One region of the Polaromonas sp. LjRoot131 genome, then DNA from elsewhere that is predicted to be linked to it. Evidence: predicted binding sites of a transcription regulator. Region 1 holds the regulator's gene; the other holds the start of a gene.
The links. Region 1 encodes NrdR, which represses ribonucleotide reductase genes. Its sites were predicted from a motif close to CACNANATNTNGTG; they were not measured.
Positions count from the first base shown of each region.

Region 2: a site for NrdR is predicted at 2,696-2,709, ahead of ACSQ27_RS15785 (ribonucleoside-diphosphate reductase subunit alpha). Genes of this name have one in related genera too.

Region 1 is NZ_CAXUPF020000001.1:580,402-587,197, forward strand. It holds gene pilV (type IV pilus modification protein PilV) at 1-515, opposite strand, end outside; gene ACSQ27_RS02790 (GspH/FimT family pseudopilin) at 509-1,156, opposite strand; gene nrdR (transcriptional regulator NrdR) at 1,233-1,682, opposite strand; gene glyA (serine hydroxymethyltransferase) at 1,782-3,026, opposite strand; ZMP/ZTP riboswitch at 3,085-3,214, opposite strand; gene ACSQ27_RS02805 (lytic transglycosylase domain-containing protein) at 3,348-4,223, opposite strand; gene ACSQ27_RS02810 (DUF748 domain-containing protein) at 4,983-6,796, shown strand, end outside.
Region 2 is NZ_CAXUPF020000003.1:234,910-241,705, reverse strand. It holds gene ACSQ27_RS15800 (sensor histidine kinase) at 1-385, shown strand, start outside; gene ACSQ27_RS15795 (sigma-54-dependent transcriptional regulator) at 390-1,847, shown strand; gene ampD (1,6-anhydro-N-acetylmuramyl-L-alanine amidase AmpD) at 1,834-2,436, shown strand; gene ACSQ27_RS15785 (ribonucleoside-diphosphate reductase subunit alpha) at 2,880-5,789, shown strand; gene ACSQ27_RS15780 (ribonucleotide-diphosphate reductase subunit beta) at 5,920-6,796, shown strand, end outside.

The DNA of each region.
Region 1 (6,796 bases):
CAGTTATCGGACGTCAATTCAGCGGACTGGTCGACCCCGGAGACTTTCCGGGTGTTGTCCAGCACCCCGGCTTCTTCCCAGAGAATCCAGATGTTGGCCTGGGTTGCGCTGGCACCGGGCCGGGCCAGTTCGACGCCACCCTGGGGCAGCAGTGCGCGAACCCGGCTCTGGAAGGCCGTCAGGTCCGCGGCCGCCAGCAACGCGGGGGTCGTGCAATTGGGGAAAGCGCAGGGCGCCAGGGCGGGGGGGTTGCCGGTGGTCATCATTGCCACGTCGTAGTTGCCGGCCGACAGGCCGTTCGGGTTGAGCCTGATCACCTCCGCCAGTTCCGTGGCCAAGGCGCTCGCGATGGCGCGGTTGGCCGCATTCTTCTGCGCCGCGACTGAGTAGGCCTGCATGCCGGCGAGCGCCAGCATGCCGAAGGACATGAGCAGTATGGAAATGAGCACCTCCAGCAGCGAGGAGCCTCGCTGCCCCTTGCGTGAAGGAGGGGTTTTTCTGGTGAGGCCTAGCATGCGACGTCCCCCGTCTGGACCTTGACCCGGCCCACTGAGTTCATGCACAGGGTGCGGGTGTAGTAAGCGTTGGTGGCGAACGAGCCCGAGGCATGCACCAGCCACCGGCCCGACTGGCCGATGGCGCGGCCCGTGCCGTCATAAATGATGCGGTTGCCCGTGCTGACGGCCGCGGGGGTGGAGACGCCAACCGCGAAAAAGTCGCTGATGCCGGCCATGGGTTCCTGGGCGCGCAGCACGACGTCGGTCGCGGCGTCGAAGGTGCCGTTGCCGTTGCTGTCAAGGAACACCACCCATCCCTCCATCCATCCGCCGACGGCCGAGCCGTTGCCCGCGGAGCATGCCGGGCTGGCCGCGGTGTAGCTGGCGGTTCTGCAGATCGTCACGCTTTTCCCGCGCCGCATGGCTTCACCGCGGGCGTAGCGGGTATCCGAGATAAAGCCGTTGGTGGCCCGGGTGATGTTGGCGTTGGCAAGCAGGCCCAGGAAGGAGGGCGCCGCAAGGGTTGCCAGGATCGCGATGATGGCGACCACAACCAGTATTTCAATCAGGGTGAAGCCGTGCTGGATTCGCCGCATGGCCCGCCAGGGCGGTTGGGGGCGAAAAGCGGAACGGCCGGCGATCGATAGATTTTCGAACATGCGCAATTGTGAGCATGCCCTGCCGGTCCCGCCTCCTGTATTCGACGTCCGGTCAGCTTTGCGTGACGAACGGTAACTAGCGTCTGACTTCGTCGACCAGCGTCTTGAATTCGTCGATGTCCTCAAAGCTGCGGTAGACGCTGGCAAAGCGGACATAGGCCACTTTGTCGAGCTTTTTGAGCTCGCGCATGACCAGTTCGCCCAGGCGGTTGGAGGCGACTTCGCGCACCCCCAGGCTCAGCAGTTTTTCCTCGATCCGTTCAATGGCCGAGTCGATCTGCTCGGTGCTGACGGGGCGCTTGCGCAGCGCCAGGTTCATGGAGCCCAGGATCTTGCTGCGCTTATACTCGATGCGCCGGCCGTCCTTCTTGACGATGGACGGGAAGGTGACGTCGGGCCGCTCATAGGTGGTGAAGCGCTTTTCGCATGCGCCGCACTGGCGGCGGCGGCGTATGAAGTCGGCGTCTTCCGCCACCCGGGTTTCGACAACCTGGGTTTCGAGGTGGCCGCAGAAGGGGCATTTCATGGGTGTTGACCTGAACTTAAAAGCATCGATTGGTCTTTGGCCCATTGAGGACGGCAGGGGCAGCGATGAAAACCATGGTGCCCGCGCCGTCCGCCATGGTCAACGGTACACGGGGAAGCGGCTCGTCAGCGCGTGGACCTTGGCGCGGACCGCCTCCAGGGTGGCCGCGTCGCGCGGGTTGTCGAGCACGTCGGCGATCAGGTGGGCCGTGGCGCGGGCTTCCTCGTCCTTGAAGCCGCGGGTGGTCATGGCCGGGGTGCCGATGCGCACGCCGCTGGTGACCATGGGCTTTTCCGGGTCGTTCGGGATGGCGTTCTTGTTGATCGTCATGTGGGCGCTGCCCAGCACCGCCTCGGCTTCCTTGCCGGTGATGCCCTTGGCGCGCAGGTCGACCAGCATGACGTGGCTTTCGGTGCGTCCGCTGACGATGCGCAAACCGCGCTGCGTCAGGGTGTCGGCCACGATCTGGGCGTTCTTCACGACCTGCTGCTGGTAAGCCTTGAACTCAGGCGTCATGGCCTCCTTGAAGGCCACGGCCTTGGCTGCGATCACGTGCATCAACGGGCCGCCCTGCAGGCCGGGAAAGATCGCGCTGTTGATGGCCTTTTCGTGTTCGGCCTTCATCAGGATGATGCCGCCGCGCGGGCCGCGCAGGCTTTTGTGCGTGGTCGAGGTGACGATGTCGGCATGCGGCACCGGATTGGGGTAGACGCCCGCGGCCACCAGGCCGGCGTAGTGGGCGATGTCGACCATGAAGATCGCGCCGACGGCCTTGGCCACCTTGGCGAAGCGCTCGAAGTCGATGCGCAGGCTGTAGGCCGAGGCGCCCGCGATGATCAGCTTGGGCTTGGTTTCGTGGGCCTTGCGCTCCATGGCGTCGTAATCGATTTCTTCCTTGTCGTTCAGGCCGTAGGACACGACGTTGAACCACTTGCCGCTCATGTTCAGGGCCATGCCGTGCGTCAGGTGGCCGCCTTCGGCCAGGCTCATGCCCATGATGGTGTCGCCGGGCTTGAGGAAGGCCAGGAACACGGCCTCGTTGGCCGATGCGCCGCAATGCGCCTGCACGTTGGCGGCCTCGGCGCCGAAGATGGCCTTGACGCGGTCGATGGCAAGCTGCTCGGCCACGTCGACGTGTTCGCAGCCGCCGTAGTAGCGGCGGCCGGGATAGCCTTCGGCGTATTTGTTGGTGAGCTGCGAGCCCTGCGCGGCCATGACGGCAGGCGAGGCATAGTTTTCGCTGGCGATCAGCTCGATGTGCTGCTCTTGCCGGGCGTTTTCAGCCTGGATGGCGGCGAAGATTTCGGGATCGGTCTGTTCGACCAGGATGTTGCGGTGGTACATGGCAGTCCTTAAAGACGTGGTCCCTGCTATTCATAGGAGCCGCGGCTCTAAATGAAACAAGGGCTGCCCAGGCGAACGGCTGAACGCTGAGGCCCGACGGCTGTCAGCGGTGCGCTTCCCAGTGGTGTCCCACGTCAGCATCAATGGTTGCGAAAACCTTGAGCCTATCGCCAGTTGCGCACCCGGCTAGTGTAACTGAGGGCGCCTGAAATCCGTGGCAGTCCATCCCATACCCGTAGCCCGGAAAGCAAAAAGCCGGGCGCTGGCGGCGGCCCGGCTTTGCGGCGTGAGCGGCGCGCCTTGAGGCCGCGCCGGCGGGGATCAGGACTGGCTCAGCAGGGCCACCTTCTCGGGCGTCTTGCCTTCTGGCGGTGTGTCGGATTTGCCCGGCAGGGAGGCCGGGACCGGGCGCGAAGTGCCGGGCTCGGCAAAGAACGGCGATGGCTTGCCGCGCTTGGACGCGGAGGCCACCACGGCCAGCAGGCGGGCGTGCTCCCCCATCACCTTGCCGGCGTAGCCGCCGTCGTCTTCCATGTTGGCGGCGCCCACATAGTATTTGAGGCCGCCTTCCACGGATCCGGCGCGGGCGATGCATTCCTGCAGCACCTTGACGCCGACGCGCAGGTTGGTCACCGGGTCGAAGGCCGCCAGCTTGCCGCCGAAGTTGTCGTATTTGTCGTGGTGCACCTTGGTCATGACCTGCATCAGGCCCTGGGCGCCGACGGGGCTTTGCGCGAACGGGTTGAAGCCGGACTCGATCGCCATGATGGCCAGGATCAGGGTGGGGTCGAGCTTGGCCTTCTGGCCGATCTCGAAGGCTTCGGCCACCAGCACGCTCAGCGGCTCGGGCGCGACGCCGTATTTTTTGCTCAGCCAGTAAGCCACCGCCGCCTGTTGGGCCGGCAGGTCTTTGGGGTTGGAGGCCGTGGCGCGCTCGATGGCGGCGGGCTCGGTAAAACCGATGGCCGCTTCCTGGCGCTGCTGCAGCCAGGTCATGAGCTTGAATTCACCGGCCTGACGCAAGTCGGGCCGGGCCGTCAGTGTGATCACCGCGAACACGACCGCCAGGCCCAGGAGGGCAAAGCTGTTGTGGGTGATCTCGAAAAAGCCCTGGGCGATGTCATCGGCGATGGTTGCAATACCGCTCTGTACACTTTTCAAGTGCGCCTCAAGGCCGAATTGTCCTAGCGCTGTCATAGCACTCCTTTCTACGCTTGCAGGCCCTTGAGGGGCCGAGCAGGCTTTGATTGGGTCGCCATCAAACCAAGGCATGCCTTGTGGGGTGTTGACCCCTGTTTGACGTTGCCGGCTTCTTTGATGAATGGGGCAGCGGAGATTCGGGTTGTCCCTAGGTTTCTGTGGGACTGGCGGGATTTTATGGGGTCGTCTAATAACCTGTCAATAATAATGAATTGATTCTTTATATCAAATAAGCAAATAAAAACCCTGATTTTCGGCAGAACCCGCCTGAATCAAGGTAGTTACGGCCTCTTTTTGAGACCAAGCTCTAAGTTAAATTCGGCGTGAAAAATACCGGATCAGCGGATCGCGGGTCCGGCTGTAGGCGGTTTTCGACGGTCCATGTGGGAATCATGGGGCGATTCGAGATATCACCGCGCCGTCCAAAGGCAGCGGCAATCACTGCGGTCCCTGTGATTGAAAAGATGGTCTTGCCTCTGCGGCGGCAGAGGTTTAACCTGCAATTGCGTGTTCATTCACGCATCCAACCGGGTAACCAACCCCGGAAAATCTGGAAGCAATCACTTGCTTTCATCGCACTGGAGACGATTCATCTCTCTTTTGCGGAAACCCGACGGCATGAGCATAAACGCCCGCCGTCAACCCCGGTCGGTCTCACTGCCCGGGGTTTTTCTTTTGGGCTATGCCCTTTCGGATGACCGTCTTTTTCAAATAAGTCATTGACCGATCGGCGCTGGCGTTAAAAACTCGTCGCCTATGGCAATCCCTGATTTGAAGAATAAATGGCGCGAAATTGAATGGCGGAACACCGCAAAAACCTTGCCGGCACGGGCTGCGGGCGTGGCCCGTTCGCCTTTGTGGCGCCGCCGCGCCGCGTGGGCGCTGGGTGCGCTGCTGCTGCTTTGGGCGCTGGCTTATGCGGCCCTGCCTCCCATCCTGAAGTCGCAGCTCGAGAAGATTGCCTCTGAAAAACTGGGGCGGCAGGTCACGGTGGGCGCGGTCGATTTCAGGCCCTGGTCGCTCGAACTCACCCTGCGCGACCTGGCCATCGCCAAGGCCGGCGCTGCCGGAATTCCCCAGGAAAGTCCCCAGCTTTCCATCAAGCGCATATATATAGATGCCGAACTGGAGTCCCTGCTGCGGCTCGCACCGGTGGCTGACGCCGTGCAGGTCGACGAACCCGTGGCCTTTCTGGCCCACAAGGGCGAGGGGCGTTATGACATCGACGACATCCTGGAGCGTCTGAAGACGCCGGCGGACCAGCCGGCCGGGGATCCGCCGCGCTTTGCGGTCTACAACATCGTGGTGAGCGGCGGGCGCCTGGACTTCACCGACCAGTCCGTCGGCAAGACCCATGCGCTGCGCGAGCTGAACCTTTCCGTGCCTTTCCTGAGCAACCTCAAGTCCCAGCGCGAGATCAAGACCTCGCCGCACCTGGCCTTCAAGCTCAACGGCAGCAGTTTTGACACCGCCGCCGAGGGCACGCCCTTTGCCCAAACCCATAAAACCGACGCCACCCTCACGTTGCGCGGCTTGGACCTGAACCCCTACCTGGCCTACTGGCCGGCGAGCCTGCCCTTCAAATTGCAAAGCGCGGTGCTGCATGCCGACGCCAAAGTGGCGTTCGAGCAGACGCCGGCCACGGTGGTGCGCATCTCCGGCACGGTGACGGCGGAAAAAGTGCGCCTGCAGGTCGCGGGCCAGGCGCCGGCCGCCGTGCCCGCCCCGGCCCCAGCCGGCAAGCGCGGCGGCACGGGCGGCGAAGCCCCGCCGGCGCCCCGTCCCGACCTGCTCGCGTTTGAGCGCCTGCAAGTGAGCATGGCTGACGTGCGTCCGCTGGAGCAATTCGTCAAGCTCGCGGCGGTCGAACTGAGCGCGCCGGCGCTGTCCGTCGTCCGCGACCGGGCAGGGCGGCTCAACCTGTTGCCGCCTGCCGCCGCGGCTGCTACAAAAAATGAAGCAGACACATCAGGTTCTGCAAAGGCTCCCGCAGGCAAGGCCAGCAATCCGGCAAACTCGGGCGCTTCGGCCAAGGCACCGGTCAACACACCCTGGAAGGTGCAAGTGGCGCGTGTGGCCGTGCGCGCGGGCCGTGTGAACTGGCGGGACGAAACCCTGGCCTCGCCCGCCGATATCCGCCTGAGCGGCCTGGTGCTCAATGCCACGGCCATCGCCATGCCTTTCTCGGCCGGCGCGCCGCTGCAATTCGACGGCTCGGTGGGGCTGGAGCCGCCCGCCGCCCCCGTGCCCTCCAAAGCCGGCGCCAGGCCCGCCGCGCCGCAGCCTCCCGCCGCCCCGACCCTGTTGAGCTTCAAGGGCAGCGCCACCGACCAGGCCGCCGAACTCACCGCCCAGGTGGCGGCCTGGCCGCTGGGCATGGCGGCCAAATACGTGGGCCAGTTCCTGCTGCCGGCACTCAACGGCCAGCTCGACGCCGAACTGGGCATTCACTGGCAGGCGGCGAGCGGCGACAAGCCCCAGTTGCTGCAGCTCACCGCGCCGCAGATCGCGTTGAGCGAGGTGCAACTGGCCCAGGGCAAGCTCTCGCTGGTGTCGGTCAAGCGCGTGGA
Region 2 (6,796 bases), on a different contig from region 1:
CTTTGAGCCCGAGCATCTGCGGCGCCTGATGGTCAACCTGCTGGACAACGCCTTGCGCTACGCCAGCGATTCCGACGGGGCTATCGAAGTCGCGACCCAGGCCGTGGCACCGGGGCAGGCGCGCCTGTCCGTCTGGAGCGACGGCCAGCCGCTGGAGCAGACCGTGCAGACCCACCTGTTCGAACCCTTCTTTTCGTCGGAAAGCCGGTCCAGCGGACTGGGCCTGTATATCTGCCGTGAGCTGTGCGAGCGCTACGGCGCCATGATCGGCTACCAGCGCGTGCAGCGCGAAGGCACCGACGGCAACGAATTTTTCGTGATGTTCAGGCCCTCTGCGCAATCTTCGAACACGCCCTCGCCGTCTTTTGCCACAATGCCCACCTGACACCATGAGCATGCAAAACCCCGTTCCCCAGCAAGCCCGCATCCTGGTCATCGACGACGAGCCGGACCTGCGGACCCTGTACGAGCTGACCCTGCTCAGGGAAGGTTACCGGGTGGAAGCCGCCGGCGATTTGCTGCAGGCCCGCCAGCAGCTCAGCGAAAACCGCTTCGATGCAGTCATCACCGACATGCGCCTGCCGGACGGCCTGGGCCTGGAGCTGCTGCGCGACATGGTGAGCCAGCAGCGCAGTGAGCGCTGCGTCGTCATCACGGCACACGGTTCTGCCGAAAACGCGGTCGAGGCGCTCAAGGCCGGCGCCTTCGACTACCTCACCAAACCGGTCGACCTCAAACAGTTCCGCAGCGTAGTGGCGTCGGCCGTGCAGGGTGCCAAGCAAGCAACGCCGGCCGCCGACAAAACCGAGCGCGGCACGCCGGACTCCGGCATCACGCCCTTGGCACTGCCCCTGCCGGTTGCCGCCGAAGCCCCGCTGATCCTGCAGAAGCTGGTCGGCGAATCGGCCGTCATGCGTGCCGTCAAGTCGCGCATCGTCAAGGTCGCCGGCAGCATGGCGCCGGTGCTGATCCAGGGCGAGTCGGGCACCGGCAAGGAACTGGTGGCGCGCGCCGTGCACGGCTGCAGCCACCGCACGGCGGGCCCGTTCGTGGCGGTCAATTGCAGCGCCATCCCCGAGAACCTCCTGGAGGCGGAATTCTTCGGCGCGCGCAAGGGCGCCTACACCGGCTCGGCGCAGGACCGGCAGGGCTACTTCCAGGCGGCCAAGGGCGGAACCCTGTTTCTCGATGAAATCGGCGACCTGCCCCTGGCCATGCAGTCCAAGCTGCTGCGGGCCATCCAGGAACGCACCGTGCGGCCGCTGGGCTCGGCGCAGGAGGACGCGGTGGACGTGCGCATCGTGAGTGCCACGCACAAGGACCTCGTGGCCGAGGTCCAGGCGGGCACTTTCCGCCAGGATCTTTATTACCGGCTCAATGTGATCGAGATTCAGGTTCCCGCCCTGCGCGAGCGCCGGGAAGACCTGCCGGCCCTGTGCAAAGCCCTGCTGGCCAGAATCTGCCATGAGTCCGGCTTCCCGGTGCCCGAGCTGACCGAGTCCGTGATGGCGCAGCTGCGCGCCTTGCCTTTCAACGGCAACGTCCGCGAACTGGAAAACACCCTGCACCGCGCGGTGGCGCTCGGTGACGGCAGCGAGCTGCATTTCGACACACCGGCCGAAGAGCAGGTCGCCATTCCGGAAAACCTGCAGGACTACCTGGACAGGCAGGAGCGCAGCATTCTCACAAAGGTACTGCTGGAAAACGGCTTCAACCGCACGGCTGCTGCAGCCAGGCTGGGCCTGAGCCTGCGCCAGATCCGCTACCGCATTGCGCGCCTGAACATCGTGACGCCGGGCAGCGAAGACCCCGCTGATGGACTCGACGCCGCCGATGACCCCGCCTGAAGATAAGGGCGCCAGCGCCCCACAGCCCCTGTGGCAAGACGGCTGGTACCGCTATGCCCGCGCGCTGGCCTCACCCAATTTCGGGCCGCGCCCTGAGGGTGCGCTGATCGACCTCGTCGTCATCCATTCCATCAGCCTGCCCCCCGGTGAATTCGGCAACGGCAACGTGCAGCGCCTCTTCACCAACCAACTCGATTGGGAAGCCCACGCTTACTTCCAGGGCATACGCGGCCTGCAGGTGTCGTCGCACTTCTTCATTGCCCGCTCCGGCGCCCTGTGGCAATTCGTCGGCTGCGGCGACCGGGCCTGGCATGCCGGGGAATCGAACTATCGCGGACGCGGCAACTGCAACGACGACTCCATCGGCATTGAGCTTGAAGGCCTGGAAGGCGGCGCCTTCGAAACATCCCAGTACGAGACCCTGGCCGGGCTCTGCGCCGCGCTACTCCAGGCCTATCCCGTCGCCCATATCGCGGGGCACGAGCACATCGCGCCCGGCCGCAAGCAGGATCCCGGTCCCGGTTTTGACTGGCCGCTGCTGCAAGACTCGCTGGCCCTGCCGGCTAGGTATTTTCCCGAGACCACCTGAGCCTCGCGCGCACAAAACCACGCTGCGGTGATGCGCTTTGTGGTCGAAAATTTCCCGGTATTTTTACCGCGCTAATGTGGGCTTGTCCTGGCGGAGCAAAGCCTGCGACAAGGCGCGCCACAGCGTTGCCGGGGCTGCGCAAGCCTGATGGAATCAGGCTTTGCCGAAGATAAGCGGCATGAAATTGAGAGCGCTGCACAGCTGTCCAAAACGGGGCTGAAAAAGCCACAAAACGTAACGGTGCATTCAGAGGGCGATACACTACCTGTAGTGGCTTGTATTCCCCCCATACCCTAGGTATAGTGTCTAAGCCCTAATTCAGTTTGATGTAATTCGGGCCCCGGCGGCGAGGAATTTGGTTCATGCTTTTGAACACCTTCCGCCAAAACGGATTGCCCGCAACAGCACATCAAGCCAGTCATAAAACAAAGCAAGAGGAAGTCATGCAAACAGCACAGCACGCAGTGCCCGCAACGTCCAGCGTTGCCGCCGGCAATCCGGCAGCCAGCAATACCAACACCCAGCCCAGCCCCCTGGCCCATTACCAGATCATCCGCCGCAACGGCGGCGTCGTGCCGTTTGAACCCAACAAGATCGCCGTGGCCATGATGAAGGCCTTCCTGGCTGTTCACGGCACGCAGGGCGCTGCCTCGGCCAGCGTGCGCGAAACGGTCGACGGCCTGACCCAGGCGGTCATCCGCGCCCTGATGCGCTCACGCCCAGGCGGCGGCACCTTTCATATAGAAGACGTGCAGGACCAGGTCGAGCTCGGCCTGATGCGCGGCGGCCACCACGAGATTGCCCGTGCCTACGTGCTGTACCGCGAAAAGCGCACGCAGGAGCGCGCGCGCCAGCCGCAAACCCAGACGACCGCAGCCCCGCTGATCCACGTGACCGACCGCGGCAACCGCGTCGCCCTGGACATCCGCAACCTGCAAGCGCTGATCGAGGCCTCCTGCGCCAACCTCGGCGCCGACGTCAAGCCCGACCCCATCGTTGCCGAAACCATGCGCAACCTCTACGACGGCGTTCCCATCGACGAGGTCTACAAGGCGTCCATTCTGGCGGCACGCACCCTGATTGAAAAAGACCCCGACTACACCTATGCCACCGCACGCCTGCTGATGCACACCATCCGCCGGGAAGTGCTGGGCGAGGAAGTCAACCAGGAAGACATGGCCATCCGCTATGCCGAATACTTCCCGCAATTCATCGCCAAGGGCGTGCAGAACGAACTGCTCGACGAAAAACTGCAGCAGTTCGACCTGGCCCGCCTGGGCGCCGCGCTCAAGCCCGAGCGCGACCTGAAATTCGACTACCTCGGCCTGCAGACCCTGTTTGACCGCTACTTCCTGCACGTGCGCAAGCAGCGCATCGAACTGCCCCAGGCTTTCTTCATGCGCGTGGCCATGGGCCTGTCGCTCAACGAGATCAACCGCGAAGAGCGCGCCATCGAGTTTTACGAGATTCTTTCGTCCTTCGACTTCATGTCGAGCACGCCCACCCTGTTCAACGCCGGTACCCTGCGCTCGCAGCTGTCGTCCTGCTACCTGACCACGGTCGCCGACGACCTGGGCGGCATCTACGACGCCATCAAGGAAAACGCCCTGCTGTCCAAATTTGCCGGCGGCCTGGGCAACGACTGGACGCCCGTGCGCGCCCTGGGCGCCCACATCAAGGGCACCAACGGCGAATCACAAGGCGTCGTGCCTTTCCTGAAAGTCGTCAACGACACCGCCGTTGCCGTCAACCAGGGCGGCAAGCGCAAGGGCGCCGTCTGCGCCTACCTGGAAACCTGGCACCTGGACATCGAAGAGTTCCTGGAACTGCGCAAGAACACCGGCGACGACCGCCGCCGCACGCACGACATGAACACCGCCAACTGGATTCCCGACCTCTTCATGCGCCGCGTGATGGAAAAGGGCAGTTGGACCCTGTTCTCGCCGTCCGACACGCCCGACCTGCACGACAAGTTCGGCAAGGACTTCGAAAAGATCTATGTCGCCTACGAAGCCAAAGCCGAGCGCGGCGAGATCAAGCCGTCCCGCAAGCTGCAGGCCACCGACATGTGGCGCAAGATGCTCTCGATGCTGTTTGAGACCGGCCACCCCTGGATCACCTTCAAGGACGCCTGCAACGTGCGCTCGCCGCAGCAGCACACCGGCGTCGTGCACTCCTCCAACCTGTGCACCGAGATCACGCTCAACACCAGCGACACCGAAACCGCCGTCTGCAACCTGGGCTCGGTCAACCTCGTCCAGCACCTGAAGGACGGCGCGGTCGACCACGAGAAGCTCAAGAAGACCATCACCACGGCCATGCGCATGCTGGACAACGTGATCGACATCAATTACTACGCCGTCAAGAAGGCCCGCGATTCCAACATGCGCCACCGCCCCGTGGGCCTGGGCATCATGGGCTTCCAGGACTGCCTGTACGAGCTGCGCGTGCCTTACGCTTCCCAGGAAGCCGTCGAGTTCGCCGACAAGTCCATGGAAGCCGTCTGCTACCACGCCTACTGGGCCTCCACCGAACTGGCCAAAGAGCGCGGCAAATACGCCAGCTACAAGGGCTCGCTCTGGGACAAGGGCATCCTGCCGCTGGACACGCTGGACATGCTGGCCGAGCAGCGCGGCGGCTACGTCGAAGTCGACCGCTCCGCCACGCTGGACTGGGAAGCCCTGCGCAAGAAGATCGCCCAGGACGGCATGCGCAACTCCAACTGCGTCGCCATTGCCCCGACCGCCACCATCTCCAACATCATCGGCGTGGATGCCTGCATCGAGCCCTGCTTCGGCAACCTCTCGGTCAAATCCAACCTGTCCGGCGAATTCACGGTCATCAACCACTACCTGGTGCGCGACCTCAAGCGCCTGAACCTGTGGGACGACGTGATGGTGGTGGACCTCAAGCACTTTGACGGTTCGCTGCGCCCCATCGACCGCGTGCCGCAGGACGTCAAGTCGCTGTACGCCACGGCGTTTGAAATCGAGACCTCCTGGATCGTCGAAGCGGCGGCGCGCCGCCAGAAATGGATAGACCAGGCGCAATCGCTCAATATCTATATGGCGGGCGCTTCGGGCAAGAAGCTCGACGATACCTACAAGCTGGCCTGGCTGCGCGGCCTCAAGACCACCTACTACCTGCGCACGCAGAGCGCGACGCACGCCGAGAAGTCGACCGTGACCGCGGGCAAGATGAACTCCGTGTCGTCCGGCTCCGCACCCGCCGGCGGCGGCATGAGCGCGCTCGAAGCGGCCGCCGCCGCGGCGCAGGCGCAGATGAATGCAACGCCCGCCACCGACATCAAGTTCTGCGCGATCGATGATCCGGGATGCGAGGCCTGCCAATAAAACACCGGATCATGCAGCCACCCGGTTGCGTGATTCGATGTATATGAGCAACACAATTTTGTAGCGATGTGAATGAACACTTTTCATTTTGTATCGCTGCTTTCATAATCCCACAGTATTGGAAACCTCTATGTTGACCTGGGACGAAGAAGTCAAACCATCGTTGCAAACATCTCAGAACAGCGGCTCGCCTGAAGGCCGCTCGATGGAACTTCCGCCTCTTTCTTTGAACACCGCCGAGCAACCCCAGGCGCAAGTGCGCATGCTCAACGACGGCGCGTTCACTCCTGCGCAAGCTGCAGCCCCTTCGGCGCCGGTCTCTGTCGAACCCGCCAAGGCACAGCGCGTCAAAGCTTCCGACAAACGCATCATCAACGGCCAGACCGACGTCAACCAGCTGGTGCCGTTCAAATACAAATGGGCCTGGGAAAAATACCTCGCCACCTGCGCCAACCACTGGATGCCGCAGGAAGTGAACATGACGCGCGACATCGCCCTCTGGAAAGACCCGAACGGCCTGACCGAGGACGAACGCCGCCTGGTCAAGCGCAACCTGGGTTTCTTCGTGACCGCCGATTCGCTGGCCGCCAACAACATCGTGCTGGGCACCTACCGCCACATCACGGCGCCCGAGTGCCGCCAGTTCCTGCTGCGCCAGGCTTTCGAGGAAGCCATCCACACCCATGCCTACCAGTACATCACCGAGTCGCTGGGCCTGGACGAAGCCGAGATCTTCAATGCCTATAACGAAGTCCAGTCCATCAAGGACAAGGACCAGTTCCTGATCCCTTTCATTGAAGTCATCTCCAACCCGCACTTCAAGACCGGCACGCCCGAAGCCGACCAGACCCTGCTCAAGTCGCTGATCGTCTTCGCTTGCCTGATGGAAGGTCTGTTCTTCTACGTCGGCTTCACGCAGATTCTTGCCCTGGGCCGCCAAAACAAGATGACCGGCGCCGCCGAGCAGTACCAGTACATCCTCCGCGACGAGTCCATGCACTGCAATT